Regions from separate parts of the Mesorhizobium sp. CC13 genome, predicted to be linked through region 1. Evidence: riboswitches for the same ligand, from Rfam matches in the RefSeq annotation. Region 1 holds a riboswitch; the other holds the start of a gene.
What was found. A riboswitch is a leader RNA that binds a small molecule or an ion and turns the genes downstream of it on or off. The one in region 1 is predicted to bind cobalamin.

Region 1 (15,815 bases):
CATCGGTCTTGGGCTTGGCTGCATTCGACGGTGGTATCGTCGGTTCGACGGCTGCGACCTTGGCTGCCTTGGCGGCGGCCTTGGCCTCCTTGTCGCGGGTGGTCTTCAGCACACCCTTCTCGTCCTTGAGCGAAGTGAAGCCGGTGATCGGCGCCGAATAGTGGCGGCCGGTCTGCGGGCCGGGCTTCACCTGGTTGCCCTTGCCCGCCTCGAACAGGTCGATGATCTCGGCGAGCCGCTCCGGCGTCAGGTCCTCGTAGGTGTCCTTGAAGATCATGACCATCGGCGCGTTCACGCAGGCGCCAAGGCACTCGACCTCTTCCCACGACAGCGTGCCCGCCTCGTTGGTGTGGAACTGGTCGTGGTGGATCTTCGAACGGCAGACGTCCATCAGCTCTTCCGAGCCGCGCAGCATGCACGGCGTGGTGCCGCAGACCTGGACGTGAGCGCGCGTGCCGACCGGCTTCAGCTGGAACTGCGTGTAGAAGGTCGCGACTTCGAGGACGCGGATGTAGGGCATGCCGAGCATGTCCGCGACGTGCTCGATGGCAGCCTTGGTCACCCAGCCGTCCTGCTCCTGCGCAAGCATGAGCAGCGGGATCACGGCCGACTGTTCGCGGCCCTTGGGGTACTTCTTGATCCAGGTTTTCGCCTGCGAAGTGAACGCCTTGTTGAAGGCGAACGAGGCTGGCTGGACGCTGGCTTCTGCGAGACGGCGGACTGACATTTAGCGGTCGACCTCACCAAACACGATGTCGAGGGAGCCGAGAACGGCCGATATATCCGCCAGCATGTGGCCGCGGCACAGGAAATCCATCGCCTGGAGATGGGCGAAGCCCGGCGCGCGCAGCTTGCAGCGGTACGGCTTGTTTGAGCCGTCGGAAACGAGATAGACGCCGAACTCGCCCTTGGGCGCCTCGACGGCCGCGTAGACCTCGCCGGCCGGCACGCGGTAGCCCTCGGTGTAGAGCTTGAAGTGATGGATGAGCGATTCCATCGAGCGCTTCATGTCGCCGCGCTTCGGCGGAACCACCTTGCCGTCGATGTTCGACACCGGACCGGTGCTCTCCTTGCCGAGCAGCAGGTCGACGCACTGGCGCATGATCTTCGCCGACTGGCGCATCTCTTCCATGCGGATGAGATAGCGGTCGTAGCAGTCGCCGTTCTTGCCGACCGGAATGTCGAAGTCCATCTCCGGATAGCATTCGTAGGGCTGGCTCTTGCGCAGGTCCCAGGCAGCGCCAGAACCGCGCACCATCACGCCCGAGAAGCCCCAGGCCCAGGCGTCGTCGAGCGACACCACGCCGATGTCGACGTTGCGCTGCTTGAAGATGCGGTTGGGGGTCAGGAGCTCGTCGAGGTTCTTCACCGTCTGCAGGAACGGATCGATCCACTTGCCGATGTCCTCGACCAGCTTCTGCGGCAGGTCCTGGTGGACGCCGCCCGGCCGGAAATAGGCCGCGTGCATGCGCGCGCCGCAGGCGCGCTCATAGAACACCATCAGCTTCTCGCGCTCTTCGAAGCCCCACAGCGGCGGGGTCAGCGCTCCGACGTCCATCGCCTGCGTGGTGACGTTGAGCAGGTGCGAAAGGATACGGCCGATCTCGGAATAGAGCACGCGGATCAGCTGGCCGCGCTTCGGCACCTCGATGCCGTGCAGGCGCTCGACCGCCAGCGCAAAGGCGTGCTCCTGGTTCATCGGCGCGACATAGTCGAGCCGGTCGAAATAGGGCACGGCCTGCAGATAGGTCTTCTGCTCGATCAGCTTCTCGGTGCCGCGGTGCAAGAGGCCGATATGCGGATCGACGCGGTCGACCACCTCGCCGTCGAGCTCGAGCACCAGGCGCAGAACGCCGTGCGCGGCCGGGTGCTGCGGGCCGAAGTTGATGTTGAAGTTGCGGACGGAGGTTTCAGCCATTTCGCCGCCTCAATTCGTCTTGGCTTTTTCGTCGCCCGGCAGCACATATTCGGTGCCCTCCCAGGGAGACAAAAAGTCGAAATTGCGGAATTCCTGCTTGAGTTCGACCGGCTCGTAGACGACGCGCTTCTGCTCGTCGTCGTAGCGCACTTCGACGAAGCCGGTGAGCGGGAAGTCCTTGCGCAGCGGGTGTCCTTCGAAGCCGTAGTCGGTCAGAAGGCGGCGCAGGTCGGGATGGCCCGAGAACAGGATGCCGTACATGTCGTAGGCCTCGCGCTCGAACCAGTCGGCGCCCGGATAGACCGGGGTGACGGACGGGACCGGCGTGTCCTCGTCCGTGCGCACCTTGACGCGGATGCGCAGGTTCTGCCGCGGCGACAGGAGGTGGTAGACGACGTCGAAGCGCTTGGCGCGCTGCGGATAGTCGACGCCCGACACATCGATGAACGAGACGAACTGGCACTGCACGTCGTTGCGCAGGAAGGTCAGCACGTCGACGATGTCGGCAGCCTTCACCGTCAGCGTCAACTCGCCATAGGCGAGCACGCTTTCCTCGATGTCAGCGTCGAGCTTTTCCGCGATATAGGCGGCAAGGTCCTTCAGGGCTTCACTCATTTGGGATCACCGCTCGATGGTGCCGGTGCGGCGGATCTTCTTCTGCAGAAGAAGGATGCCGTAGAGGAGCGCTTCGGCGGTCGGAGGACAGCCGGGCACATAGATGTCGACGGGCACGACGCGGTCGCAGCCACGCACCACCGAATAGGAATAGTGGTAGTAGCCGCCGCCGTTGGCGCACGAGCCCATGGAGATGACGTAGCGCGGCTCGGGCATCTGGTCGTAGACCTTGCGCAGCGCCGGCGCCATCTTGTTGGTCAGCGTGCCGGCCACGATCATCACGTCCGACTGGCGCGGAGAGGCGCGCGGCGCGATGCCGAAGCGCTCGGCGTCATAGCGCGGCATCGAGATGTGCATCATCTCGACGGCGCAGCAGGCGAGGCCGAAGGTCATCCACATCAGCGAGCCGGTGCGCGCCCAGGTGATCAGCGCCTCCGACGAGGTGACGAGGAAACCCTTGTCGGACAACTCGTTGTTCAGCTCGCCGAAGAAGGCGTCGTCGGAACCGATGAGCTTGCCGGTGTTCGGATCGATGATGCCTTTCGGCTTCGGCGCGATCAGGGTGCCGGAGGCGTCGTTCAATCCCATTCCAGCGCTCCCTTTTTCCACTCGTAGACGAAGCCGATGGTCAGCACGGCCAGGAAGATCATCATCGACCAGAAGCCAAGCATGCCGATCTCGCCGAAGGACACCGCCCACGGAAACAGGAACGCGACTTCGAGGTCGAAGATGATGAAGAGGATGGACACCAGGTAGAACCGGATGTCGAATTTCATGCGGGCATCGTCGAAGGAGTTGAAGCCGCACTCGTAGGCCGACAGCTTTTCCGGGTCCGGACTGCGGTAGGCGACAAGGAAGGGCGCCACGATGAGGGCAATGCCGACTACGAGCGCCACACCGATGAAAATGACGATGGGCAGATACGAACTCAGGAGAGCGTTCATGCTGCGAATTCCGTTGGTGGCCAATCCACCCAGACTTACAGCACGGGGTCCGTTTCCGGAAGCGCGACGGTTCCTCGCCGGTTCGGACGAAACGGTCGTGCTGCAATGCGGCGACGGTTAGCGCAGGCAGTCGGGCGAAGCAAGCCCAACCTTGTCCGAAAGGTGGCAAACCCCACGGCTGGACCAGAATCCTGGGGCGATCGCCCGTCTTTGATTTCCTTCCATTTTTACTCCACTTTACACTCCTGACAAGTCCCGAACCGCGCTTCTGCTAGCATCTGCAGCAAAGTGCGATTCCTCTACCCCAGCGTCACATTTCCGAAGACTGCGATAGCTTGCCGCAATGACCGAAAAAATCTCCCTGGCCACCGCCCGCCGCATCGCTCTCGCCGCGCAGGGTTTTGCCGATCCGCGGCCGACCGGAGCGATCACGCGACGTCACCTCAAGCGTGTGCTCGACCGCACCGGCCTGTTCCAGATCGATTCGGTCAGCGCCGTCGTCCGCGCCCACTACATGCCGCTCTATTCGCGACTCGGCCCCTATCCTATGGCGCTGCTCGACGATGCCATGCAGCCGAAGAAGCGCATGCTGTTCGAATATTGGGCGCACGAGGCCTCGCTGCTGCCGCTCGAGACCTTTCCGCTGATCCGCTGGCGCATGGAGTGCGCCGATACGGAAATGTATTCGGGCCTGGCCAAATTCGGCCGCGAGCACCGCAGCCAAATCGAAGCGATCTACCGGGAGGTCGTCGACCGCGGACCGATCGCGGCGTCCGATATAGAAGGGGCCAAGGGCTCGGGCGGCTGGTGGGGCTGGAGCCGCGAGAAGCATGCCTTCGAATGGCTGTTCTGGGCGGGCCGCATCACCACCCATTCCCGCCGCGGCTTCGAGCGGCTCTACGACCTGCCCGAACGCGTCCTGCCCGCCGAGATATTCAACCGCCCTGCCCTGCCAGCCGCCGACGCGCATCGCGAACTCCTCAGGATTTCCGCCTGCGCCCACGGCGTCGCCACCGCCATCTGCCTGCGCGACTACTTCCGCCTGTCGCCAGCCGACATGAAGGGCCGTCTGGAAGAGCTGGTCGAGATGGGCGAACTGATTCCCGTCCGCGTCGAGGGCTGGCACCGGCAGGCCTATCTCCACGCCGGGGGGCGCATACCAAGGAAGGTCCAGGCACGCGCCCTGCTCGCGCCCTTCGATCCGCTCGTGTTCGAACGCAGCCGCGCCGAACAGCTCTTCGACTTCCGCTATCGCATCGAGATCTACACGCCGGCTGAAAAGCGCCAGTACGGCTACTACGTAATGCCGTTCCTGCTCGGCGAGCGCATCGTCGCCCGCGTCGACCTCAAGGCCGACCGGCCCGCCGGCGTGCTGCGCGTGCACGCTGCCTATTCGGAGCCATGCGCTCCACCAGAAACCGCGGCCGAACTACACGAAGAACTCAAGCAGATGCGCGACTGGCTCGGCCTCGAGCGCATCGAAGTGACGTCCGCCGGCGACCTCGGGCCGGCGCTGAGCGACATCGTTGGTCGCTCCGCCGCGTTGACTCCACCCCTCGCTACCGCCTAAATCGCCAGTCGACGGTCCTCCGCCCGCAAAGGCGGAGGCTAAGAGGGAATGCGGTGCGGCTTTTTCGGCCAACTCCGCGGCTGTCCCCGCAACTGTGAGCGAAGAGCCGAGCTCGAAGACCACTGGGAGACTTCCCGGGAAGGCGGGCCAAGGCGACGATCCGCAAGCCAGGAGACCTGCCGTCAAAGTTTTTGATCCGAAGGCCTGGCGGGTGTCCCGGGCAAGGAGCCTGGATTTGGACTTCGACGACAATCTTCCGGTCGAATCGTCTGACGCATCCTGCGATGCAGCCGGCGCGCGCGCCTGCGACGTGACCATCCTCGTCTGCTCCTCCTGCCGCGACGAGACCGGCTCTGACGCCCACCCCCGCGCCGGCGCGAAACTTGCCGAGCACGCCCGTATCGCAGCCGGCGGCGACGTCGCCGTGCGCACCGTCGAATGCCTCGGCAACTGCAAGCGCCGCCTGAGCGCGGCACTGATCCGCGACGGCTCCTGGAGCTACGTCTTCGGCGACCTCAGCATTTCCTCTGGCGAAGACCTCGTCACCGGCGCAAGGCTCTTCGCCACCTCGACCGACGGCCTGATCCCCTGGCGCGGCCGCCCCGACAGCCTCAAGCGCGGCCTCGTCGCGCGCATCCCACCACTTGCTCTCATCAAGGAAGACAAATGACCGCCTCCGTCGAACGCGTTCCCTGCACCGTCGTCACCGGCTTTCTCGGCGCCGGCAAGACCACCCTGCTTCGCAACATCCTGGAGAATTCCAAGGGCAAGCGCCTCGCCATCATCGTCAACGAATTCGGCGACGTCGGCATCGACGGCGAGATCCTCAAGGGCTGCGGCATCGACGCCTGCCCGGAGGAGAACATCGTCGAGCTCGCCAATGGCTGCATCTGCTGCACCGTGGCCGACGACTTCGTCCCCGCCCTCGACCAGATCCTGTCGCGTACGCCAAAAGTCGACCACATCCTGATCGAGACCTCGGGCCTCGCTCTCCCCAAGCCGCTGGTTCAGGCCTTCCAGTGGCCGACGGTGAAGAGCCGCGTCACGGTCGATGGCGTCATTGCCGTCGTCGACGGCCCGGCCCTCGCCGACGGCAAGGTCGCCTCCGACATGGAAGCGCTCGCCGCCCAGCGCCAGGCGGATGATTCGCTCGACCACGACGATCCGGTCGAGGAGGTGTTCGAGGACCAGGTCGCCTGCGCCGACCTCATCATTTTGTCCAAGTCAGACCTGCTCGACGAGGCCGGCCATGCGCGTGCCAGCGCCATCGTCGGCGAACATCTCGCCCGCGCCGTCAAGATCGTGCCGTCGGCGCACGGCAAGGTCGACCCGTCGGTGCTGCTCGGCCTCGGCCTCGCCGTCGAGGACGACATCGAGAACCGTAAGACCCACCATGACGGCGCCTTCGACCACGAGCACGACGATTTCGACACCTTCGTCATCGAAATCCCCTCGATCGTCAGCCCCGACGAACTGGCCAAGCGCGTCGCCACCGCCGCCGAGGAAGAAAACGTCCTGCGCGTGAAGGGTTTCGTAGACGTCGGCGGCAAGCCGATGCGCCTGCTCGTCCAGGCCGTCGGACCGCGCGTCAACCACTACTATGACCGCGCCTGGACCGCCGAGGACGACCGCCGCTCGCGCCTCGTGGTCATCGGTCTGAAGGGGCTCGACCGCCCGGCCATCGAGCGTATCCTGGTAGGCTAAGTCTACATGCCCCCTCACCCGACCTCCGCTGCGCTCGGTCGACCTCTCCCCGTCGGGGAGGGGACTTCGCCAATGCCCGCGCTCGCCGGCCCGAAGGGCCGGATGAGGGGGAATTCTCTCGCTGCCTCGGGCGAGGTGCGCTGATGCACATCCTCACCACCACATCCGCCTCGCTCGACGACCTGATCGAGCCCGTGGACCTCAGGCAGAAGCCTGCGGATGTGGTGGCGCTGTCCTTCACCGACAGCGACCTCGCCGGCCTCGCCAGCGCCTGGAAGGCGGATGCCGAAAGCCTGCCGTCGATGCGGCTCGCCAGCCTGCGCGATCTCCGGCACCCGATGTCGGTCGATCTCTGGATCGACAGCGTCGCAGCCCACGCCAAGGTCATCCTAGTTCGCATCCTCGGCGGCCACGACTGGTGGCGCTACGGCTGCGACCGCCTCTCGGCATTGGCGCGCGAAAAGGGCATCGCGCTGGCGCTTCTGCCGGGCGAAAGCCACGACGAGGATCTCAGGCTGATCGAAGCCTCGACGCTGCCGCGCGCAGAACTCGACGCTCTGCTCGGCTATTTCCGCGAGGGCGGACCAGAGAACATGAAGGCGTTGGTCGCCCGGCTGGCGGGGCTGGCGGGTGGCAAAAGCGCGGTTGCGGGCCCTGTCGCGGTGCCGAAAGCGGGAATCTACGATCCCGAGCGGGGCATCGTCGCTGATTTGGAAGCCCTTTTGGCCGGATGGAACAGCGCCTCTTCGCGCCCCCCTCTGTCCTGCCGGACATCTCCCCCGCTAGGGGGGAGATCGGCCGTCACGGACCTCGACTCACATTCTGCAACGCCTCCAATCGGCGACACTGCCGGCGATTGGCCAATCTCCCCCCTTGTGGGGGAGATGTCCGGCAGGACAGAGGGGGGTGTGACAGAGCGCGACGCCTCCCCCATCGTTCCCATCCTTTTCTATCGTTCGATGCTCCTGGCCGCCGACGTCGCCCCGGTAGACGCGCTGGTCGATGCGCTTAAAGCCCAGGGCCTGCGCCCTGCCCCGATCTTCGTTTCCAGCCTCAAGGACAAGGACTCGCTCGCCTTTGTCGAGGCAGCTCTCGCCGACCTGAACCCCGCGGCCATCGTCACCGCCACCGCCTTCGCCGCCGGCGCCGAGCCAGGCGCGGAAACGCTGTTCGACCGCGTCGGCGTGCCGGTGTTCCAGGTCATCGTCGCCACCACCCGCCGCGAAGCCTGGCAAGGCAGCTCGCGCGGCCTCGCGCCCGCCGATCTCGCCATGCATGTGGTGATGCCCGAGATCGACGGCCGCATCCTCGCCGGCGCCATCTCCTTCAAGGCCGAGAGCGAGGTCGACCCGGCGCTTGGCTTCCGCGCCTTCGCCAACCGGCCCGAACCCGACCGGGTCGAGCAGGTTGCCCGCCGCATCGCCGCGCATCTCCGACTCCGGGAGACACCGCGCCATGAGCGCAAGCTCGCGATCCTCATCCCCGACTACCCCAGCGCCCCCGGCCGCACCGGCTATGCCGTGGGCCTCGACGTGCCCTCGAGCGTGCTCGCCATGCTGCACGACCTCAAGGACGCGGGCTACGGCGTTGAATCGATTCCGGAATCGCCACGAGCACTGCTCGACTTGATCGAGGCCGGCGGGCATGGGCTTTCGCTCGACGATTACGTGGCGATGTCCGCGGACCTGCCGACAGAAGCCCGGGACGCGGTCGAAGCTGCCTGGGGACTGCCCGAGGACGAAGCTGAACGCGCAAGCAAGCGCTCTACGTTGCCCCCCTCTGTCCTGCCGGACATCTCCCCCACAAGGGGGGAGATCATGCTGTCATCACCGCTTTCGCCCAAGGAAAAAACGGAGCGCTGGCCAGTCCTGCCGAGCGAGCTTGCGGACCTATCGCCGTACGACAGCAATGTCGCAGAACAAACGGCAACGCCGAAGCTGCCAATCTCCCCACCTGTGGGGGAGATGTCCGGCAGGACAGAGGGGGGCAACGTAGAGCGCGATACCTTCGCGGCCTTTACCGCCCTCCAATCCTTCCCCTTCCGCGCCGCCACCTTCGGCAACATCACCGTCGCCCTCGCCCCCGATCGTGGCCGCTCCGCAGACCGCCGCGCCGACTATCACGACCCGACCCTGCCGCCGCGCCATGCGCTGCTGGCCTTCGGCCTATGGCTACAAAAGTCGCTCGGCATCCACGCCATCGTCCATGTCGGCGCCCATGGCACGCTCGAATGGCTGCCCGGCAAGGCGGTGGCGCTGAGCCAGACCTGCTTTCCCGAGATCGTCACCGGCTCGCTGTCCGTGGTCTATCCTTTCATCGTCTCCAACCCCGGCGAAGCCGCCCAGGCCAAGCGCCGCATCTCGGCCGTCACCCTCGGCCACCTGCCGCCGCCGCTCGCCTCGGCCGGGCTGGACGAACACCAGCAGAAGCTCGAGCGCCTGGTCGACGAATACGCCCAGGCCGACGGCCTCGATCGGCGTCGCCGCGACCGGCTGGCCAAGCTGATCGTCGAGACCGCCTCGCAGACAGGCCTTGCTGCCGAAGCCGGAGTCGCCAGGACAGACGCACCCGACGAGGCACTCCGCCGCATCGACGCCTGGCTCTGCGACCTCAAGGATTTCGCCATCAAGGACGGCCTGCATATCTATGGCCGCGCCGAAGCGGACGAGCCTGACCCGATGCGCTCCAAAAGCGCCGAGGCCGAGCGTCAAAACCTGATCGCGGCCCTCGACGGCCGCCACGTCAAGGCCGGGCCCTCGGGCGCCCCGGCGCGCGGCCGCACCGACGTTTTGCCCACCGGCCGCAACCTATTCACCTCCGACCCACGCACCATGCCGACGCCGACGGCCTTCGACCTCGGCAAGGCGGCTTCCGACGAAATCATGCGCAGCTATCTCCAGAGCCACGGCGAATGGCCCCGCGCGCTGGTCATCGACCTCTGGGGAAGCGCATCGCTGCGCACAGGCGGCGAGGAGATCGCGCAAGGGCTGGCGCTGATGGGCTGCCGGCCGCAATGGGACGCCGCCACAGGCCGTGTTACCGGCATCGAGGTGCTGCCGCCGGCAACGCTCGGTCGCCCACGCGTCGATGTTACCTGGCGCATCTCCGGCCTGTTCCGCGACATGTTCCCGTCTCAGATCGCGCTGGTCGACGCCGCCGCCCGCGCTGTCGCCACCCGCGACGAGGACGACCACGACAACCCGCTCGCCGCCAGCACCCGCGCCGTGGGCAAGGTCGAACCACGCATCTTCGGCTCCTCGCCCGGCACCTATGGCGCCGGCCTCGAAGACCTCTTGTCGAGTGGTGACTGGCAGGCGCGGGAAGAACTCGGCCGCGCCTATCTCGACGCCGCATCGCATGCCTATGGCGGCAGCGACGGCGAAGGCGTTTCCGCGCCAGGCGCCTTTGCCGGCCGCATCGCCGAAGCGGATCTTCTCGTCCACACCGGCGACGACCCCGGCCGCGACATCCTCGAAGGCTCCGCCGACGTCGCCTTCATCGGCGGCTTCTCGGCGGCGGTGGCGGCTCTGGGCAAAAATGCCGACGTCATCGTGCTCGACACGTCCGACCCGCACAAGCCGCGCCCGCGCTCGGTCACCGAGGCGGTCGGCCGCGTCGTGCGGGCGCGTGCCACAAATACGCGCTTCATCGCCGGCCAGATGCGCCACGGCCCCCGTGGCGCTTCGGAATTCGCCGAGACCGTCGACCGGCTGATCGGCTTCGCCGAGACCACCAACGCCATTCCAGGCGCGCTGATCGAGGCCGTCCACGACGCCTATGTCGGCAATGACGCTGTGCGCGACTTCATGCTGCGCGAGAACCCGGCGGCGGCGAAGTTCATCGCCGAGCGCTTCGCCGCCGCCCGCCGGCGCGGCCTGTGGCACCCGCTGCGCAACTCCATCGACGACGACCTCGCCGCCCTCATCGCCGAGGCATCGGCAAAGGAGGTCGCGGCATGACCGGCTTCTCCCGTCGCGGGGCCTGTCCGGCCCTTTCAGCCCCGATGCAGACGGGCGACGGATTACTTGTCCGCATCAATCCGCTCGCTGGAGAACTCGCGCCTAAGACGTTGATCGGACTCTCGGAATCCGCCGCGCGTCATGGCAACGGCATCGTCGAGGTCACCGCCCGCGGCAGCATCCAGATCCGGGGCCTGACGGCGGAAAGCGCGTGCTTGCTGGCCGAGGAAGTCGATGCGCTCGGCATCGCGGTGCGCAACGGCGTGCCCGTCGACACCAGCCCGCTCGCCGGCATCGATCCGGCCGAAATCGCCGACCCGGCGCCGGTCGCGGCAGCCATCCGCGCTGGCATTGAAGATGCCGGCCTTGCCGCACAGCTCGGGCCGAAGGTCTCGGTAGTCGTCGACGGTCGCGGCCGGATCGGGCTCGGTTCGATCATGGGCGACGTCAGGCTGGTGGCGGCTGGCGCCTCGCACTGGCGCCTGTCGGTCGGTGGCGACGAGGCGGTGGCACTCTTCGTCGGTGAATTCGATGCTGATGGTGCATGCGCTGCCACACTGGACATCCTTCACGCTGTCGCCGCGCAGGGTCGCACAGGCCGCGCTCGTGACCTCGATCTGACGCGGGGGATCGCCGCACTAGGAAGGTCGGAAACCTCGGAAACCTCTCTTTCCTTCCCACCCCCCTCTGTCCTGCCGGACATCTCCCCCACAAGGGGGGAGATTACGCCTTCATCTGCGTCTTCGCCAACATTCAACATCAACGTTGCAGGACGAGTGCAGCCGACGACACCGCCAATCTCCCCCCCTGTGGGGGAGATGTCCGGCAGGACAGAGGGGGGTGCGAAGGATCGCGGCATAGCCGCTTTTGGCGTTGCCGATGCGCGGGCCCGTGTTCCCATTCAAGCAGGTGAATCGAATTCTGAGCCAACCGCGCCAACCGATTCATCCCCCATCGGAATCCTCCCCCTCGCAGCCAACCGAATCGCCGTCGGCATCGCGCTCCCCTTCGGCAGCATCGACGCTCCGACCCTGATCGATTTCTGTCAGGCCGCAACGACGGCCGGCGCCACCGGCATCCGCCCCGCCCCCGGCCGCAGCCTGCTCGTCATGGGGCTCGACCGGCCCTCTGCCGCCAGCCTCACCGCCACCGCCAAATCCCTCGGCCTCGTCACCTCGCCGACAGACCCCCGCATCCGCGTCGCCGCCTGCCCCGGCGCGCCGGCCTGCGCGTCGGGCATGATCGCCGCGCGCGACGTCGCCGCTGACATCGCAGCCGACCTCGGCGAAAGCCTCGACCCGCCCCTCTCGCTGCACGTCTCCGGTTGCGCCAAGGGCTGCGCCCATCCCGGCCCGGCCACGCTCACCATCGTCGGTGACGAAAAAGGCGCGGCATTTGTCGTCGGCGGAACGGCGAAGGGCCTTCCGGCCGCCTACACCGCGAGCTATGAAGCCGCGCGCGGCATGAGCCGCCTCACGAAATTGCTCGCCCAGGAGCGCAAGCCGGACGAAGATGCCGCCGCTTGCCTCGCAAGGCTGGGCGCAAAGCGCCTCGCGCAAGCTCTGGCACAGGAATGAACATGGCCGCCTACGACTACATCCATGATGGCACGGCCATCTACGAACGCTCCTTCGCCATCATCCGCGCCGAGGCGGACCTCAAGCGCTTCTCCGAGGACGAGGCCGACGTCGCGGTGCGCATGATCCATGCCTGCGGCCTGGTCGAAGCTGCCCAGCATTTCGTCTTCTCCGAGAACTTCGTCTCTGCAGCGCGTAGCGCCCTGCAGGCCGGCGCGCCGATCTTCTGCGATGCCGAGATGGTGGCGCGCGGCGTCACACGCGCCCGCCTGCCCGCCGACAACGAGGTGATCTGCACCCTGCGCGACCCGCGCACGGCAGATATCGCCAGGGAGATCGGCAACACGCGTTCGGCTGCGGCAATCGACCTCTGGACCGACAGGCTCGCCGGCTCCGTCGTCGCCATCGGCAACGCGCCGACAGCCCTGTTCTACCTGCTCGAAAAGCTGCGTGACGGTGCGCCGAAGCCTGCGGCCATCATCGGCATGCCGGTTGGCTTCGTCGGCGCCGCCGAATCCAAGGACGCGCTGGCCGAGAATTCCTATGGCGTGCCCTACGCCATCGTGCGCGGCCGCCTCGGCGGCAGCGCCATGACGGCCGCAGCCCTCAACTCGTTGGCGAGGCCCGGCGTATGAGCGCTGTTGCGAAGGGCCGCCTGATCGGCGTCGGCACCGGACCCGGCGATCCCGAACTGATGACGGTCAAGGCCGTGCGGGCGCTGGCCGAGGCCGACGTCATCGCGCATTTTTCCAAGCGCGGCGCCAACGGCAACGCCCGCACCATCACCGACGCGCATTTTCGCGACGGCGTGATCGAACTGCCGCTCGTCTATCCGGTCACGGTCGAAATCGACAAGGATCACGACGACTATCGTGCGGCCGTCACGGGCTTCTACGAAGAGTCGGCGCAAGCCGTCGCCGTCCATCTCGACCAGGGGCGCACCGTAGCCATCCTGTCCGAAGGCGACCCGCTGTTCTACGGCTCCTACATGCACCTGCACGTTCGGCTTTCGCATCTCTATCCGACCGAGGTCATCCCCGGCGTCACCGCCATGTCCGGCTGCTGGTCGCAGACCGGCGTGCCGATCGTGCAGGGCGACGACGTGCTGTCGGTGCTGCCCGGCACGATGAGCGAGTTCGAGCTCACCCGCCGCCTCGCCGACACCGACGCCGCCGTCATCATGAAGGTCGGCCGCAACCTGCCCAAGATCCGCAAGGCGCTGGAAGCCACCGGCAAGCTCGGCCGCGCGCTCTATGTCGAGCGCGGCACCATGCCGAACACGCAGCACATGCGGCTCGTCGACAAGGCCGACGACAAGGCCCCATATTTCGCCATCGTTCTGGTGCCGGGCTGGGCCGGCAAGCCGGGAGCGGAAAAGTGAGCGGCCGCCTCGTCGTCATCGGCCTCGGCCCCGGCAATCCGGACCAGATCACGCCGGAAGCCAGCCGCGCCGTCGCCAAGGCGAGCCATTTCTACGGCTACAAGCCTTATCTCGACCGGCTCGAGCTGCGCGCCGACCAGATTCGCGTCGCCTCCGACAACCGTGAGGAAATCTCCCGCTCCAACGCAGCGCTGGAGATGGCAGCGAGCGGCCACAACGTTGCCGTCGTCTCGGGCGGCGACCCCGGCGTCTTCGCCATGGCCGCAGCCGTCTGCGAGGCCATCGAGGCCGGCCCGAAAGAATGGCGCGACATCGACCTCACTGTGGTTCCCGGCGTGACAGCCATGCTGGCGGTCGCCGCCCGCACCGGCGCGCCCCTCGGCCACGATTTCTGCGCCATCAACCTGTCGGACAACCTGAAGCCGTGGGATCTGGTCGAGCGCCGCCTCGTCGCTGTCGCCCAGGCCGGCTTCGTCATCTCGCTCTACAATCCGATCAGCAAGGCCCGCCCCTGGCAGCTCGGCAGCGCCTTGGAGACGCTGCGCGCGCATTTGCCTGCCTCGACACCCGTCATCTTCGGCCGCGCCGCCGGCCGGCCCGACGAGCGCATCGAGATCGTCCCGCTTGGCGAAGCCGACGCATCCAGGGCCGACATGGCGACCTGCGTCGTCGTCGGCTCGCCGGAAACGCGCCTGATCGAACGCGACGGCAAACGTCCGCTGGTCTACACGCCGCGCTTTTCGACTGGTGTGGCGAAATGATCGACCATCTCGGCCATCGCGGGCACGCTCGGGGCGGACGGCATGTCGGGCAGCTGCGGCCGGCGGAACAGGATCACTTCGATGCCGAGTTCCCGCGCCGCCGCGATCTTGCCGTAGGTCGCCTGCCCGCCGCTGTTCTTGGCAACGATGACGTCGATTTTTTGCGTCTTCAGCAGCGCCAGCTCGTCGGCTTCGGCAAACGGTCCGCGCGCCAGTATGTAGGTCGCATCCGGCACGCCAAGCGGCGGCTCGATCGGGTCGACGCTGCGGATGACATAGGCATGCTGAGGGGCGGTCTCGAACGCCGCCACCTCCTGCCGTCCGAGCGCCAGGAACACGCGGCGGGCCTCATCGCCCAGCGCGGCAACTGCTTCCTCGCCATCGTCGACCAACATCCAGCGGTCACCTTCGACCGGCTCCCAGCCGGGACGCCGCAGCGCGAAGATCGGCACGCCGGACAGACGCGCCGCCTCCGCCGCATTGGCCGAGATGCGCGCCGCATAGGGATGCGTGGCGTCGATCAACAGGTCCGTCCTGTGGTCGGCCAGCCAGTCGGCCAGCCCTTGCGCGCCGCCGAAGCCCCCAACGCGCACCGGCACGGGCTGTGCGACAGGGTTTTCGGTGCGGCCGGCCAGCGACAGCGTGATGTCGAGATCGCCGCGCGCGGCCAGCTTCGCCGCCAGCTGCCGCGCTTCGGTGGTACCGCCCAGGATCAAAACCGTCTTCATGATCGTCCGCGTTCGCAAGAAACTGCCCCTCACCCTTACCCTCTCCCCGTAAGGACGGGGAGAGGGGATCGTCAACGTCACCGCCCGTCCTTGTCCCCGGCCGGGAAATCTGTCGTGAACGTCCTGCCGCTCGCCGGGATGTCCTTGTCGCTTGTCGGAAGGTGCCAGCCTCCTGTCGGGAAGAGAGGAACATCGACGTCGCCGCTTCTTCCTTCTCCCCGCCTGCGGGGAGAAGGTGCCGGCAGGCGGATGAGGGGCGACGAGACATGACAATGGTACGTGACGCAGCACAAAGATGGCTGACCGTCGTCGGCATCGGCGAGGACGGTGTGGCGGGTCTCGGCGACGAGGCCAAGCGCGCGATTTTGGCCGCGAGCCACGTCTTCGGCGGCAAGCGCCATCTGGCGCTGGCGGCCGAACTGATCCGCGGCGCGGCCCGCCCCTGGCCGACGCCCTTCGACAGCGAGATGCGCGATGTCGTCGCCCTGCACGGCGAAAACGTCTGCGTGCTGGCGTCGGGCGATCCATTTCTCTACGGCGTCGGCGTCACCTTGGCCCGAGCCGTGCCGCCTACCGAAATGCGCGTATTGCCCGCCCCCTCGTCCTTCTCGCTCGCCGCCTCCAGGCTCGGCTGGGCACTGCAGGACAGCGAGACGAT
Region 2 (15,815 bases), on a different contig from region 1:
GCCTCGTCCTCCTGGTCCTGGAGATCGTGCTGCCCGGCTTCTTCCTGCTGTGGATCGGCATTGCCGCGCTGCTGACCGGGGCGCTGTCGCTGCAGCTCTGGGACTGGGCCGCCTGGACCTGGCATGTCCAGGTGCTGGTCTTCCTCGCCCTGTCCCTGGTCGCGGCCTACGCCGGCAAGAAGATCATGAGCAGCAATGGCGAGGCCAGCGACCAGCCGCTGCTCAACCGGCGCGGCGCGCAGATGGTCGGGCGCACCGCGACCCTTGCCGAGCCGATCAGGGAGGGCCGCGGCCGCATCAAGCTGGGTGACACGACCTGGCGCGTCTCGGGTCCGGACCTGCCGGCGGGCACCAAGGTGCGCGTCGTCGCCGCCGGCGACACCGATCTGGAACTGGTTGTGGAGGCGGTCTGAGGCACCGTTGAGGCGCGGGACATTCGGCCGCCGATCGCAAGCGCCCCGGTAGCCCTGATGGTTCGACAGGCTCACCATGGGGACTACTGGGAGGTTGCCGCCAAACGGCACCTCAGATCAAAAGATCCTAAGCCGCGCCGATCCGGAGCAGGTCGTGGAAGTGCACGAGGCCGACCGGGCGGTCGCCCTCGACCACGATCAGCGCGCCGATGTTGTTCTCGTTCAGGAGCGCGATCGCGGCACCGGCCAGCATCTGGCGCGGGACGGTCTTGGGCCGCGTCGTCATGATCTCCTCGACCCTCGTCTCGACGAGGTTGCGGTCGAGGTTGCGGGAGAGGTCGCCGTCGGTGATGATACCGGCCAGCTTGCCGTCCGCGTCGACCACGCAGACGCAGCCGAAGCGCTTCTGCGACAGCGTGCGGACCGCCTCCGGCATCTTGGTGCCGATGGTGACGACGGGCATGCGGTCGCCGGTGTGCATGAGCTCGCCGACCGGCATCAGGCTGGCGCCGAGCTGGCCGCCGGGATGGAACGTGCGGAAATGATCCGGCGTGAAGCCGCGCGCCTCGAGCAGCGCCACGGCCAACGCGTCGCCTATCGCCAGCTGGAGCAGCGTCGAGGTCGTCGGCGCCAGCCCGTGCGGGCAGGCCTCCGGCGTGCGCGGCAGGAGCAGCACCACGTCGGCCTGGCGCGCCAGCGCCGAGGTCTCGCCGGCGGTGATCGCCACCAGCGGGATGGAGAAGCGGCGCGAATAGCCGACGATGCCCTTGAGCTCGGCCGTCTCGCCCGACCACGAGATGGCGACGATCGCATCGTCCCGGGTGATCATGCCGAGGTCGCCGTGGATGGCTTCCGCCGGATGGACGAAATAGGACGGCGTGCCGGTCGAGGCGAAGGTGGCGGCGATCTTCCTGCCGATATGGCCGCTCTTGCCGACGCCGGTGATGATCGCGCGGCCGTTCAGCTGGCCAAGCACCGAGACAGCGCGGGCGAACGGCTCGGCCAGCGGGCCTTCCAGCGACGCGAGGAGAGCCGCGATTCCGGCCTGTTCGGTGGCGATGGTACGAAGCGCCGAGGCGATCGAGGCCTGCGGGTCCGGCTCTTTTTTCAGCGATCCAGCGTGCATGGCGCATGCGTTAGCGCGTCCCAAGCCGGCTGTCCATCACTATCGCCCCCCGTTTGCGCGGTCGGCGCGCCAGCGAAACGCTCCATTAACCATGGCGATTTACGAGTTGCTAAGCACGGCGCCCATGCGCCTGCGGGGCATTGGTGGCGATGGAACGGGTCTTGCCGGAGCGAATAGGACGGCCGAACGGTGCGCGCATATGCGCCTTGCTGGCGACGGCAAGCGTGGCGGCCGTGGCGTGCCTGCTCCCCGCCCAGGCCCAGGAAGCCGGCCTGCGCGGCGCGGTCAGCGAAACCCAGGTCAGGGATGCGCTGATGTGGCGCAAGCGCCCGGCGGTCCAGCCGGTCGCAGCTGCCCAGGACCAGAACCAGGACACATATCAGCCCGCGAGCCCCGGGGCCGTTCCCGACCAGCCGGCCGGCGAGGCGGCCGACATCTTCAGCGAGCCGCCGAACGCCGACCAAACCTCCGCCTCGACCTATGCCCTGCCCCCGACCACGGCCCGGCAGCGCGCCGAAGAGGCCCGCAGGCGCCTCGCCGCGGGCACGGCGGCACGCCCCTCCCAGCAGAGCGGACCGGAGGCGCCGACGGAGCCGGACGGCGAGTTGACCACCGGCGCGGTGCGCCAGGGCACGGTCGATTCGGAATTTGCCCCGGCGAGCGGCTCGGAGGCACGCCGCCAGACGGCGATCGAGGGACGCTACGTGCCGCGCGACGACTATCCGTTCGCGGCACCCGGCATCCGCGTCGGCAGCTTCGTGCTGCGGCCCAGCCTGGAACAGGGCGTGACGGCGACGTCGAACGCCGATTCGAGCGCCAACGGCAAGTCGGCGGTGCTTTCCGAAACCGCGCTTCGCCTCAACGCCGTCTCCGACTGGGAGCGCCACTCGGCGACGATCGACGCCTACGGCACCTTCCGCAAATCCGTCTCCGGGCAGGAACTCGAGGAGGCCACGGGCGGCATCGACGGGCGGCTCGAACTCGACCTGACCGACGGTTTCCGCGCCATCGGCACGCTCGGCTACAATGTCAGGCCGGAATCGGCGACGTCGCCGGTGGTGATCGAGGACACTGTCTCGCGGCCCCTGCGGCGCACGCTCGACGGTAGCCTGGGTCTGGAAAAGGACGTTGGCAAGGTTCGGCTTGCCGCCACCGGTGAAGTGACCAACGAGCGCTTCGACGACGCCGAACTGTCCGGCGGGGGCACGCTGTCGCAGGAAGACCGGAATTCCACGCTCTATACCGGCCGCCTGCGCGCCGGCTACGAGATTTCGCCGGCCCTCGTGCCCTTCGGCGAGGTCGAGTTCGGCCGCCGCGTCTACGACCTCAGGTTCGACACGGCCGGCTTCGAGCGCTCGTCGAACCGCGTCGGCGCGCGCGCCGGCGTCGAGATCGACATGGGCGAGAAATTCGGCGGCGAGGTCTCGGCGGGCTGGATCGCCGAGGACTTCGACGACGACCGCCTGGACACGATTTCCGCAGCCACGCTCGCGGCCGATCTCCGCTGGTCGCCGATCCGCGGCACCATCGTCAGCCTCACCGGCACGACCGTGGTGGAAGGCTCGACGACGCCGGGGCAGAGCGGCTCGGTGCTCTATTCCGGGCGCCTCGCGGTCGAACGCCAGATGCGGGCCAACCTCACCGGCTTTGCCGCGGTCGGCACCGGCTGGCGCGACTATGCCGGATCGGACGACCGCGAGCTGACGCTCACCGCAGAAGCCGGGCTGACCTGGTGGCTCAACCGCTACGCCGGCCTGACCGGCCGGTTGAGACACGAAGCGCTCGACAGCACGCTCGCCGGCCGCGACAGCAGCACCAACAGCGTGTTCGTCGGGCTGAGGGTCCAGCGCTAGGGCTTCCCGCCGTCCGACATCGTCGAGACCGCGGCCTTCAGCACGTCCTCGCCCGCACCGGAATAGACCTCGCTCATGATAAGATCAGCGAGCGGCAGGCGGCTTGCCCAGCCATGCCGCTCCAGGTCGGGCCGCGCCGCGAACTCCGACACGCGGCCGACGCACAGATAGGCCACCGGCGTGACGTGCTCGGGAATGCCGAGCAGCCTTTTCAGCGCCTCGCGGTCGAGGATGCTGACCCATCCGACGCCGATGCCTTCGGCGCGCGCCGCCAGCCAGAAGTTCTGCACCGCGCAGACCGTGCTGTAGAGGTCCATCTCGGGATTGTGCCAGCGCCCGAGCGGCGAATGCCGCGACCGGCTGCGGTCGCAGGTCACGACCAGGTTGAGCGGCGTTTCCGAGATGCCTTCGAGCTTGAGCTTGCGGTAGAGCGCCTGCCGCTCCTCGGCGATATGCGGCAATTCCTCGCCGCGCGCGGCGAGGAAGAGGTCGCGCACCTGCTCCCTGCGGCCCGGGTCGCGGATGACGATGAAATTCCACGGCTGCATGAAGCCGACCGAGGGCGCGTGGTGCGCCGCCATCAACAGGCGCGCCAGCAGGGCGTCCTCGATCGGATCGGGCAGGAAATGGCTTCGCACGTCGCGGCGCGTGAAGATGGCGCGGTACACGGCATCCTGCGCTGCCGCATCGAAACAGCCCGTATCGGCATGGGTATGGTCGGCCGGCATCGCGTGTCCCCTGGCGAGCATATCGGTTTCCGCCGCCTGACCATGCGGTGGACGATTTCTGCCGGGCCGGTCTTCTGGCTCGAGTTCAGCCCGCCTTCGGCGCCTTCCCGTCCTGCGGACAGTGGCTTTTGCCGATGCGGTCCCTCTTACAGCGTTGGGCACGCCACGGATTTGCACCGTGTTCCCGATTCTCCCGCATCGCTGCGGGCACCTGGCAGGACATGTCTACTCGGCACTGATGCCGAAAACCACCGCGCCGCGCGTCCAATTCTGACGCGCGGGCGACATTGGGAAGGTCAGCGAGCCGGCTTCATCTCGCCGAGCAGGCTTTCGATGACGCCCGCCATGCGCTCGTTGATATCGGCCCGCGACAGCGCGAAGGCGACGTTGGCCTCGACGAAGCCCTCCGGCGAACCGCAGTCGAAGGTGCGGCCGCGATAGTGGTAGCCGAAGAAGGACTGCTGCTTCTCGAGCTTGAGCATCGCGTCGGTGAGCTGGATCTCGTCGCCGGCGCCGCGCTCCTGGTTGGCCAGGATGCCGAAGATCTCCGGCTGCAGGATGTAGCGGCCGTTGATGAACAGGTTCGACGGCGCCGTGCCGGGCTTCGGCTTCTCCACCATGCCGTCGATGCGGAAGCCGGTATGGACGGTTTCGCCCTTGCCGACGATGCCGTATTTGTGCGCCTCGGCGGGGTCGCATTCCTGCACGGCGATGATGTTGCTGCCGGTCTCGTTGTAGAGCTCGACCATCTCGCGCATGCAGCTCTTCTCGGACTGCATGATCATGTCGGGCAGAAGCAGCGCGAACGGCTCGTTGCCGACGAGCTCGCGCGCGCACCAGACCGCGTGGCCGAGGCCGAGCGGCACCTGCTGGCGGGTGAACGAGGTCTGGCCCGGCGCCGGCTGCAGGCGCTGCAGCCTTTCGAGCTGTTCGCCCTTGCCGCGCTGGGCGAGCGTGTCGTAGAGCTCGAACTGGACGTCGAAATGGTCCTCGATGACCGCCTTGTTGCGGCCGGTGACGAAGATGAAGTGCTCGATGCCTGCTTCGCGCGCCTCGTCGACGACGTACTGGATCACCGGCTTGTCGACGACGGTCAGCATTTCCTTCGGAATCGACTTGGTGGCGGGCAGGAAGCGCGTGCCCAGACCTGCGACAGGAAATACTGCCTTGCGAACTCGTTTCATGGGTGTTCGTCCGATGGTTGCATGTACCGGGCGTGGACACTGTCACGCCCCAATTGATGAATACTGAATGCGTTCACATATTCGGGGACGGCGGGCAAGACCAGCGATCACGCGAACTTGATCGAGTTGACTGGCCCTGGACAATTCGGCAGGCGGCTTTTCGTTCCCCCGGAGGACTATGGTAAACTGATTGATAACCGGCTTCGGCGATGAATCGACTTTCTGATCTCTCCAAGGAGGAAAGAATGCCTCTTCGCAAGACCGCCCGGGCCCTCGCCAGCGCCGCCGCAATCGCCGGTATCTCATTCGCGCTTTTGCTGCCTGCCGGTCCCGCCGCCGCCGAGCCGGGATTCCAGCGCTGGGTGGCGAGCTTCCGTTCGGTCGCGGCCGACAACGGCATTTCCGGTTCGACCTACGACCGCGCCTTCCGCGGCATCACCTCCGCCGATGCCGAAGTGCTGGAAAAGGCGCGCTTCCAGCCCGAATTCACCGCCCCTGTCTGGGACTATTTCGACAACCGCGTGCATGACCAGTCGATCGCCACCGGCCGCGAGATGGCGCGCAAGTGGAAGCCCTGGCTCGACCGCATCGAGGCCGCCTACGGCGTCGACCGCTACGTGCTGTTGGCCATCTGGTCGATGGAATCCAACTATGGCGAGATCCTCAAGAACGACAAGGTGATGCGCAACGTGGTGCGCTCGCTGGCGACGCTTGCCTATGGCGACCAGCGCCGCGCCAAATACGCCCGCACCCAGCTCATCGCCGCCCTCAAGATCCTGCAGCGCGGCGACATCAAGGAAAGCAACCTGATGGGCTCCTGGGCGGGCGCCATGGGCCATACCCAGTTCATCCCGACCAGCTACCAGGCCTATGCGGTCGACGCCGACGGCAACGGCCGCCGCGACATCTGGAATTCGGTGCCCGACGCGCTCGCCACCGCCGCCAACCTGCTCAAGAAGAACGGCTGGCAGGCCGGCAGGACCTGGGGCTACGAGGTGGTGCTGCCCGAGGGCCGCAAGTTCCCCAGCGGTTCGGCGACGCTGGACAAGTGGGCCTCGCTCGGCGTCGAGCGCGCCAACGGCAAGGCGTTCAGGCGCGGCTCGGATGTCGCGACGCTGAAGGTGCCGGACGGCCGCCAGGGGCCGGCCTTCCTGATGACCAAGAACTTCCAGGTGATCAAGCGCTACAACAACGCCGATAAATACGCCCTCGCGGTCGGCCTGCTTGCCGACGAGATCGCCGGATATGGCGGGCTGGTGCAGGACTGGAGCCGCCCGTTCACCAAGCTGTCCTTCGCCGAAAAGCAGGAACTGCAGCAGCGGCTGTCGGAGAGCGGCTATTACGACGGCAAGGCCGACGGCAAGATCGGCGAAGGCTCGCGCTCGGCCATCAAGGCGTTCCAGGCGCAGCTGGGCTTGACGCAGGACGGCCATCCGAGCATGGAAGTGCTCAAGAAGCTGCGGCAGAATTAGCCAGCGGAGGTTGTGCTTGGCATCGACGCGTCGCCCGAACACCATCGTTCTGCGCCTGACGATGCCTGCGGTCGCGGTGGCGGTCGCGCTGACCGCCATGACCGCGCCCTCCCCGGCCTTCGCCCAGGAGGGCATATTGCGGCGCTGGTCGCTGCGTGACCTTTTCCTGCCGCGCCGCGAGCCGCGCATCGACCCCTACATCTACGAGGAACCGCAGGTCAGGCCTCGGAAAACCATCCGCAAGGCGCCGCGCAAGCCCAAGGCGGCTGCAGTGAGCAAGCCGGCCGAACCGGCCGTGCCGGTGGTGGAGAAGCTGCCCGACGCGCGTGTCGTGCTGGTGATCGGCGACTTCCTCGGCGCCGGCATCGCCGAGGGGCTGAGCACCGTCTTCGCCGAGAACGCCAAGATCCGCATCGTCGACAAGACCAGCGGTTCGTCCGGCTTCGTCCGCGACGACTACTACAACTGGCCGGAGAAAGCCCAGGAGCTGATCGCCCAGGAGAAGCCGGCCGTCGTCGTGGTCATGCTCGGCTCCAACGACCGCCAGCAGATGCGGGTCGGCGAAAACCGCGAACCGGCGATGAGCCCGGCCTGGATGAAGGAATACACGGCGCGCGCCGAGCAGTTCGCAAAGACGCTGAGCGACACCAAGGTACCGTTCCTCTGGATCGGCATGCCGGCATTCAAGTCGTCGAAGATGAGCACCGACATGCTCGCCTTCAACGACATCTACAGGACCGTGACGGAAGCCTCCGGCAAGGAGTTCGTCGATGTCTGGGACGGTTTCGTCGACGAGAACGGCGCCTTCGTCACCTCCGGCCCCGACATCAACGGCCAGCCGGTGCGCCTGCGCTCGGACGACGGCATCAACGTCACCCGCGCCGGCAAGCGCAAGCTCGCCTTCTATGCCGAAAAGCCGCTGAACAAGCTTTTGGGCATTACCCCGCAGGGCACCGAGGTCGCGGTGCCGGCGAGCCTGCCGCAGGCAACGCCGGGCGAACTCAACGTGCCGGTCAACATCGACCGGACCGTGCCGGTGTCGCTCTCCGACCCCGAGCTCGACGGCGGCACGGAACTGATGGGCGGACAGGCGGCGGCCCCGGGCGATCCGAATTCGCCGGGCGGGAAGCTGGTGGTGCAGGGCGTCGCCCCGGCGGCACCGCCTGGCCGTGCCGACGATTTCTCCTGGCCGCCGAAGAAGCTGCCGGTATCGCCGGGCAGCGAGACGACGACCGCGATCAAGCGGTAACCGTCGTTCGGGGCTCGCCGAGAAGGTGTCCAGGCCAGACGAAGGCTCGAACCCTCATGGTGAGCCTGTCGAACCACGAGGGCGCCAGACTTTGCTTGCCCAAAAACCCGTGGTTCGACAGGCTCACCATGAGGGTTTTGGGGGAGCCCCGGGCTTCGTATCATAGACGTCAGCGGGCGAGCCTCGAAGGACGCGCCCGCGTCGTCGTCACCGCGGCAGCACCGTCGAGCCCATCAGCGCCGCGTCGATGGCATGCGCGGCCTGGCGGCCTTCGCGGATCGCCCAGACCACCAGCGACTGGCCGCGGCGCACGTCGCCGGCGACGTAGAGCTTGTCGATGTTGGTCCTGTAGTCCTGCTCGTTGGCCGCGACGTTGGACGAGCGGCGCGCGTCGGTGGTGATCTCGAGCTTGCCTTCGAGCTCCTTGGTGACGCCGCCGGCGATCGGGCCGGCGAAGCCGATGGCGATGAAGGCGAGGTCGGCGCGGATGACGAAATCCGTGCCCGGGATCGGCTTGCGCTTCTCGTCGACCTCGCAGCACTTCACGCCGGTCAGCTGGCCTTCCTCGCCGATGAACTCGAGCGTCGCCACCTGGAACTCGCGTTGCGCGCCCTCGGCCTGCGACGACGAGGTGCGCATCTTGGTCGCCCAGTAGGGCCAGACGGAGAGCTTGTTCTCCTTCTCCGGCGGCTGCGGGCGGATGTCGAGCTGGGTGACGCGCACCGCCCCCTGGCGGAACGCCGTGCCGACGCAGTCGGAAGCGGTGTCGCCGCCGCCGACGACGACGACGTGCTGGCCGCCGGCGACGATCGGCTCGGACGGCCAGGCGACCGACTGGATGTCCTCGCCGCCGAGGCGCTTGTTCTGCTGCACGAGGTAGGGCATCGCGTCGTGCACGCCCTCGAGGTCGGCGCCGGGAATGCCCGCGGGGCGCGGGGTTTCCGAACCGCCGGTGTAGAGCACGGCGTCGAACTCGGCCAAGAGCTCGGACACCTTCTTGTCGACGCCGACATTCACGCCGCAGTGGAAGGTCACGCCCTCGCCCGCCATCTGCTCGACGCGGCGGTCGATAAAGTGCTTCTCCATCTTGAAGTCCGGGATGCCGAAGCGCAGCAGGCCGCCGGGACGGCTCTCGCGCTCGTAGACATGGACCTCGTGGCCGGCGCGGCCGAGCTGCTGGGCAGCCGCCATGCCCGCCGGGCCGGAACCGATGATGGCCACCTTCTTGCCGGTCTTCTTTTCCGGCGGATAGGGACGGATGTAGCCGCCCTCATAGGCCTTGTCGGCGATCGCCTGCTCGACGGTCTTGATGGCGACCGGGATGTCCTCGAGGTTCAGCGTGCAGGCTTCCTCGCAGGGCGCGGGGCAGATGCGGCCGGTGAACTCCGGGAAGTTGTTGGTCGAATGCAGGTTGCGGATCGCGCTGTCCCAGTCGCCGTTGTAGACCAGATCGTTCCAGTCCGGGATCTGGTTGTGGACCGGGCAGCCCGTCGGCCCGTGGCAGAACGGGATGCCGCAATCCATGCAGCGCGCCGCCTGCTTTTCCACTTCCTTGTCCGACATCGGCAGCGTGAATTCGCGGAAATGCCGGATGCGGTCGGAAGCCGGCTGGTACTTGTGCACCTGCCGGTCGATCTCGAGAAAACCTGTAACCTTGCCCATCGTAACTCTCGTCGGTCGTGCCCGGCGTCTCGGCGCGGGCGTAGAATTCCACCACTTCAAATGAAGCATGCGATGGCGGGCGCCCGCAGGCACCCCGCCGGCCGGATGGTCGCGGCTATTCGGCCGCGACGTTCATCCTCATGCGCTCCATCTCGATCAGCGCGCGGCGGTATTCCACCGGCATGACCTTGCGGAATTTGGGTCGGTAGCTCGCCCAGTCGTCCAGGATTTGCTTGGCGCGGGTCGAACCGGTGTAGTGCATGTGGTTCGAAATCAGCTGCACCAGGCGCTCCTCGTCGTGGCGGGTCATGTCGCCCGACACGTCGACGCGGCCCTTGTGGGCGATGTCGCCGCCGTGATGGTGCAGCTTCTCCAGCATGTCGTCCTCTTCGGGGACCGGCTCGAGCTCGACCATCGCCATGTTGCAGCGTTCGGCGAAATCGCCCTCCTCGTCGAGCACGTAGGCGACGCCGCCCGACATGCCCGCCGCGAAGTTGCGGCCGGTCTTGCCGATGACCACCACGACGCCGCCCGTCATGTACTCGCAGCCGTGGTCGCCCACGCCCTCGACGACGGTGACCGCACCCGAGTTGCGCACGGCGAAGCGTTCGCCGGCCACGCCGCGGAAGTAGCACTCGCCCTCGATGGCGCCGTAGAGCACGGTGTTGCCGACGATGATCGAATCCTCGGCGACGATCTTGCTGCCCTCGGGCGGGCGGATGACGATGCGGCCGCCCGACAGGCCCTTGGCGACATAGTCGTTGCCGTCGCCGACCAGCTCGAAGGTCACGCCCCGCGTCAGGAAGGCGCCGAAGGACTGGCCGGCGGTGCCGGTCAGCTTCACCGAGATGGTGTCCTCGCGCAGGCCCTTGTGCTTGAAGCGCTTGGCCACCTCGCCCGACAGCATCGCACCGGCGGAGCGGTCGACGTTGCGGATGGTCGTCTCGATCTTCACCGGCTGGCGCGCTTCGAGTGCCGACTTCGCTTCCGCGATCAGCTTGCGGTCGAGCACGTCGTCGATCGGGTGCTTCTGGCGTTCGGTCCAGTGCGTCGCCGAAGCAGGCGCATCCGGCTTGTAGAACACCTTGGAGAAGTCCAGCCCGCGCGACTTCCAGTGGTTGATCAGCTCGCGCTTCTCCAGGAGGTCGCTGTTGCCGATGATCTGGTCGAGATGGGTGTAGCCCATGCTGGCCAGCAGCTCGCGCACCTCCTCCGCCACGTAGAAGAAGTAGTTGATGACGTGCTCGGGCGTGCCCTTGAAGCGCTTGCGCAGCACCGGGTCCTGGGTGGCGACGCCAACCGGGCAGGTGTTGAGATGGCACTTGCGCATCATGATGCAGCCCGCCGCGATCAGCGGCGCGGTCGAGAAGCCGAACTCGTCGGCGCCCAAGAGCGCGCCGATGACGACGTCGCGGCCCGTGCGCAGGCCGCCGTCGACCTGGAGCGCGACGCGCGAACGCAGGCCGTTCAGCACCAGCGTCTGGTGCGTCTCGGCGAGGCCCATCTCCCACGGGCTGCCGGCATGCTTGAGCGAGGTGAGCGGCGAAGCGCCCGTGCCGCCGTCGTAGCCGGAGATCGTGATGTGGTCGGCGCGCGCCTTGGCGACACCGGCCGCGACCGTGCCGACGCCCACTTCCGACACCAGCTTGACCGACACGTCGGCCGCCGGGTTGACGTTCTTCAGGTCGTAGATCAGCTGTGCCAGATCTTCGATCGAATAGATGTCATGGTGCGGCGGCGGCGAGATCAGGCCCACGCCCTGCGTCGAGTGGCGGGTCTTGGCGATCGTCGCGTCGACCTTGTGGCCGGGCAGCTGGCCGCCCTCGCCGGGCTTGGCGCCCTGCGCCACCTTGATCTGCATCATGTCGGAGTTGACCAGGTACTCGGTCGTGACCCCGAAGCGGCCCGAGGCCACCTGCTTGATCGCCGAACGCTCCGGGTTCGCCGAACCGTCGGGCAGCGGCAGGTAGCGGTCCGGCTCCTCGCCGCCCTCGCCCGTGTTCGACTTGCCGCCGATCCGGTTCATGGCGACGGCCAGCGTCGAATGCGCCTCGCGGCTGATCGAACCGAAGGACATGGCACCGGTCGAGAAGCGCTTGACGATCTCGGCCGCCGGCATCACGTCGTCGATCGAGACCGGCTTGCGGCCGCCCTCTTCCGCCGACCTGATGTGGAACATGCCGCGAATCTGCTGGGCACGTGCCGTCTCGCTGTCGATCTGGGCGGAGAACTCCTTGAAGGTCGACCACGAGCCCTGGCGCACGGCGTGCTGCAGCGAGGCGACCGCGTCCGGCGTCCACATATGGGCTTCGCCGCGCATGCGGTACATGTACTCGCCGCCGACGTCGAGCGCGTTGCGCAGCACCGGGTCCTCGCCGAAGGCCGAGGTATGGCGCGCCACGGTCTCGCCCGAGACCTCGTCCAGGCCGACGCCCTCGATGTTGGTCGCGGTCCCCGTGAAGTACTTCTCGACGAAATCGGTCTTCAGGCCGATGGCGTCGAAGATCTGGGCGCCGCAGTAGGACTGGTAGGTCGAGATGCCCATCTTGGACATGACCTTGAGGATGCCCTTGCCGATCGACTTGATGTAGCGGCCGACGACTTCGGAGCCGTCGATTTCCGGCGGGAACTCGCCGCGCTTGTGCATGTCGGTCAGCGTGTCGAACGCCAGATACGGGTTGATCGCCTCGGCGCCGTAGCCGGCCAGGCAGCAGAAATGGTGCACCTCGCGCGGCTCGCCCGATTCCACGACCAGGCCGACCGAGGTGCGCAGGCCCTTGCGGACCAGGTGATGGTGCACGGCGGCCGTCGCCAGAAGCGACGGGATGGCGATGCGATCCGGGCCGAGCTGGCGGTCGGACAGGATGATGATGTTGTAGCGGCCGGCAACCGCTGCTTCCGCACGTTCGCACAGGCGCTCGATCGCACCCTGCATGCCGGCAGCGCCCTCGCTGGCGGCATAGGTGACGTCGATCGTCTTGGTGTCGAAGCTCTCCTCGGTGTGGCCGATGGAGCGGATCTTCTCCAGGTCGGCGTTGGTGAGGATCGGCTGGCGTGCCTCGAGCCGCTTGCGCCTGGAGGTGCCGACGAGGTCGAGGATGTTCGGACGCGGGCCGATGAACGACACCAGGCTCATCACCAGCTCCTCGCGGATCGGATCGATCGGCGGGTTGGTAACCTGGGCGAAGTTCTGCTTGAAGTAGGTGTAGAGCAGCTTCGACTTGTCCGACATCGCCGAGATCGGCGTGTCGGTGCCCATCGAGCCCACCGCTTCCTGGCCCGTCGTCGCCATCGGCGACATCAGCAGCTTGGTGTCTTCCTGCGTGTAGCCGAAGGCCTGCTGGCGATCGAGCAGCGACACGTCCTTGCGCAGCGCGCGCGGCTCGACCGGCTTCAGCTCCTCGAGGATCAGCTGGGTGTTCGCCAGCCACTTCTTGTAGGGGTGCTTGGCGGCGATCTCGGACTTGATCTCCTCGTCCGAGATGATGCGGCCCTCGACCAGGTCGATCAGCAGCATCTTGCCCGGCTGCAGGCGCCACTTCCTGACGATGCTCTTCTCGTCGACCGGCAGCACGCCGGCTTCAGAGGCCAGGATCACCCGGTCGTCGTCGGTGACGATGTAGCGGGCCGGACGCAGTCCGTTGCGGTCGAGCGTGGCACCGATCTGGCGGCCGTCGGTGAAGCACACCGCCGCCGGGCCGTCCCACGGCTCCATCAGCGCCGCATGGTACTCGTAGAAGGCCTTGCGGTCGGCATCCATCGACTTGTTGCCGGCCCAGGCTTCCGGGATCAGCATCATCATGGCGTGCGCCAGCTTGTAGCCGCCCTGGAACAGGAACTCGAGCGCGTTGTCGAAGCAGGCCGTGTCCGACTGGCCCTCATAGGAGATCGGCCAGAGCTTGGAGATGTTGTTGCCGAACAGCTCGCTGTCGACCGACGCCTGGCGGGCCGCCATCCAGTTGTTGTTGCCGCGCACCGTGTTGATCTCGCCGTTATGGGCGACCATGCGGTAGGGATGCGCCAGCTTCCACGACGGGAAGGTGTTGGTCGAGAAGCGCTGGTGGACCAGGATCAGCGCCGTCTCGAAGCGCGGATCGCCGAGGTCCCTGTAATAGGCGCCGACCTGGTTGGCCAGGAACATGCCCTTGTAGACGATGGTGCGCGCCGACAGCGACACGCAATAGGCGCCGACGTCCTTGTTGTTGTTCTCGGCATAGATGCGGCCGGAGATCACCTTGCGCAGCAGATAGAGGCGGGCCTCGTATTCCTCGTCGTCCTCGATGTCGGGCGTGCGGCCGATGAACACCTGGCGGTGGTAAGGCTCGGCGGCCACGATCTCGGGCGCCTTGGACAGCGAGGCGTTGTCGACCGGCACGTCGCGGAAGCCGATCAGCGGCAAGCCTTCCGACTGCGCCGACTCGCGGATGATCTCGTCGATATGGTCGCGCATCGCCGCATCCTGCGGCATGAACCAGTGGCCGACGCCGTACTGGCCGGGCGCCGGCAGCTCGATGCCCTGCTTGGCCATCTCCTCGCGGAAGAAGGTATCGGGGATCTGCACCAGCACGCCGGCGCCGTCGCCGACCAGCGGGTCGGCGCCCACCGCGCCGCGATGCGTCAGGTTCTCGAGCATGAAGAGCCCGTCCTTGACGATCTGGTGCGACTTGATGCCCTTCATCTGGGCGATGAAGCCGACGCCGCAGGCGTCGTGCTCGTTGCGCGGATCGTAGAGGCCATGCGCTGCATAGCCGGTGGTGGTTCGGAGATGATCGGTTTTGTTGTTGGCCGCTTTCGTCTGCGCGGCCGGCACAAAACCCGTCGTCACAGATGGCGTCAACTCCGTCATCGTCTCTCTCTCCATTCCGGCCCGATCCGGGCATTTCGCTTTGGGACGGCTACGTGCCGGTCCGCTCACCTTTTGATATGCTTCGATATGCTTGCGGCGCAGTGCCGTTGGCCGGCACCGAACCGCCAGTCGGGGCGACAGAGCGGAAAGGCTCCGCTTCGGCCACTGACCCCTGCTCGCGGCGGCAGACGGACGTGGCGTCATCATACGCCAAATCCGTTCCGCTTTGGGCAGATAAATAAGACAGCACTACTGTCCTAAATTTCGTATGACAGAATTCTTGAATACGCACAAGACCGATTCACGAATTTTCCGCGCCGCCAGAGACAGAAAATTACAACGGACGCGCATGCCGCGTAATTTTTGAACACCCGGTCAAGTCCGCTTTTTCCGCTGCCACAATCGATTTCACCGCATCGGACTTGATGCAGGCGGTCAAATCCGCTCTAGCTCAGGACACTCTCCCAAAGCCAGGTTACGGACGGACGACATGTTTTTCGCATCTGACAACTGGGCCGGCGCCCACCCCAGGATCGCGGAAAGGCTCTCGGTGAGCGCTGCCGGCTTCAGCCGCGCCTATGGCGACGGCGACCTCGACCGCAAGGTGTACGAGCGCTTCAGCGAGGTCTTCGAGCGCGAGGTCGCGGTCTTCTTCGTGGCGACGGGCACTGCCGCCAACTCGCTTGCGCTGGCCGCCTACGGCAAGCCGGGCGGCATTTCCTTCGGCCACCGCGAGGCGCACATCATCGAGGACGAGTGCGGTGCGCCCGAGTTCCTCTCCGCCGGGTCGCGGCTCTTCCCGGTCGACGGCCCGCTCGGCCGCATGGATATCGGCAACCTCGAACGCGCCGTCGGCCGCTTCGCCTCGGAAAACGTCCATGGCGGACGCCCGGCGGCGATCTCGGTGACCCAGTCGACCGAGGTCGGAACCGTCTATGGCCTCGACGACATCTCGGCCATCTCGGCGATCGCCAAGCGCCACGGCGTGCCGCTGCACATGGACGGCGCCCGCTTCGCCAACGCACTGGTCTCGCTCGACGTTTCGCCCGCGGAGATGACGTGGAAGCGCGGCGTCGACATCGTCTCCTTCGGCGGCACCAAGAACGGCTGCTGGTGCGCCGAGGCGATCGTCATGTTCGACCTCGACCGCGCCATGGAAATGCACTTCCTGCGCAAGCGCTCGGCCCAGCTGTTCTCCAAGTCGCGCTTCATCTCGGCGCAGTTCGACGCCTATTTCGACGCCGGTCTGTGGCTGGAGACGGCCCGCCACGCCAATGCGATG

Region 2: linked by a shared signal. The riboswitch ahead of bluB (5,6-dimethylbenzimidazole synthase) and the one ahead of PV773_RS04060 (DUF1636 family protein) in region 1 are both predicted to bind cobalamin.

The regions. Positions count from the first base shown of each region.
Region 1 is NZ_JARDJI010000002.1:199,527-215,341, reverse strand. Features, by position in the region: gene PV773_RS04090 (NADH-quinone oxidoreductase subunit E) at 1-727, opposite strand, end outside; gene PV773_RS04085 (NADH-quinone oxidoreductase subunit D) at 728-1,918, opposite strand; gene PV773_RS04080 (NADH-quinone oxidoreductase subunit C) at 1,928-2,533, opposite strand; gene PV773_RS04075 (NADH-quinone oxidoreductase subunit B) at 2,540-3,121, opposite strand; gene PV773_RS04070 (NADH-quinone oxidoreductase subunit A) at 3,112-3,477, opposite strand; gene PV773_RS04065 (winged helix-turn-helix domain-containing protein) at 3,821-5,047, shown strand; cobalamin riboswitch at 5,043-5,246, shown strand; gene PV773_RS04060 (DUF1636 family protein) at 5,358-5,717, shown strand; gene cobW (cobalamin biosynthesis protein CobW) at 5,714-6,751, shown strand; gene PV773_RS04050 (cobaltochelatase subunit CobN) at 6,895-10,710, shown strand; partial or broken gene cobG (precorrin-3B synthase) at 10,707-12,315, shown strand; gene PV773_RS04040 (precorrin-8X methylmutase) at 12,290-12,922, shown strand; gene PV773_RS04035 (precorrin-2 C(20)-methyltransferase) at 12,919-13,668, shown strand; gene PV773_RS04030 (precorrin-3B C(17)-methyltransferase) at 13,665-14,429, shown strand; gene PV773_RS04025 (cobalt-precorrin-6A reductase) at 14,393-15,157, opposite strand; gene cbiE (precorrin-6y C5,15-methyltransferase (decarboxylating) subunit CbiE) at 15,424-15,815, shown strand, end outside.
Region 2 is NZ_JARDJI010000004.1:221,837-237,651, forward strand. Features, by position in the region: gene PV773_RS08985 (NfeD family protein) at 1-413, shown strand, start outside; gene PV773_RS08990 (KpsF/GutQ family sugar-phosphate isomerase) at 541-1,539, opposite strand; gene PV773_RS08995 (outer membrane beta-barrel protein) at 1,746-3,392, shown strand; gene bluB (5,6-dimethylbenzimidazole synthase) at 3,389-4,141, opposite strand; cobalamin riboswitch at 4,167-4,350, opposite strand; gene galU (UTP--glucose-1-phosphate uridylyltransferase GalU) at 4,417-5,304, opposite strand; gene PV773_RS09010 (lytic murein transglycosylase) at 5,550-6,776, shown strand; gene PV773_RS09015 (DUF459 domain-containing protein) at 6,793-8,025, shown strand; gene PV773_RS09020 (glutamate synthase subunit beta) at 8,233-9,687, opposite strand; gene gltB (glutamate synthase large subunit) at 9,803-14,533, opposite strand; gene PV773_RS09030 (low specificity L-threonine aldolase) at 15,024-15,815, shown strand, end outside.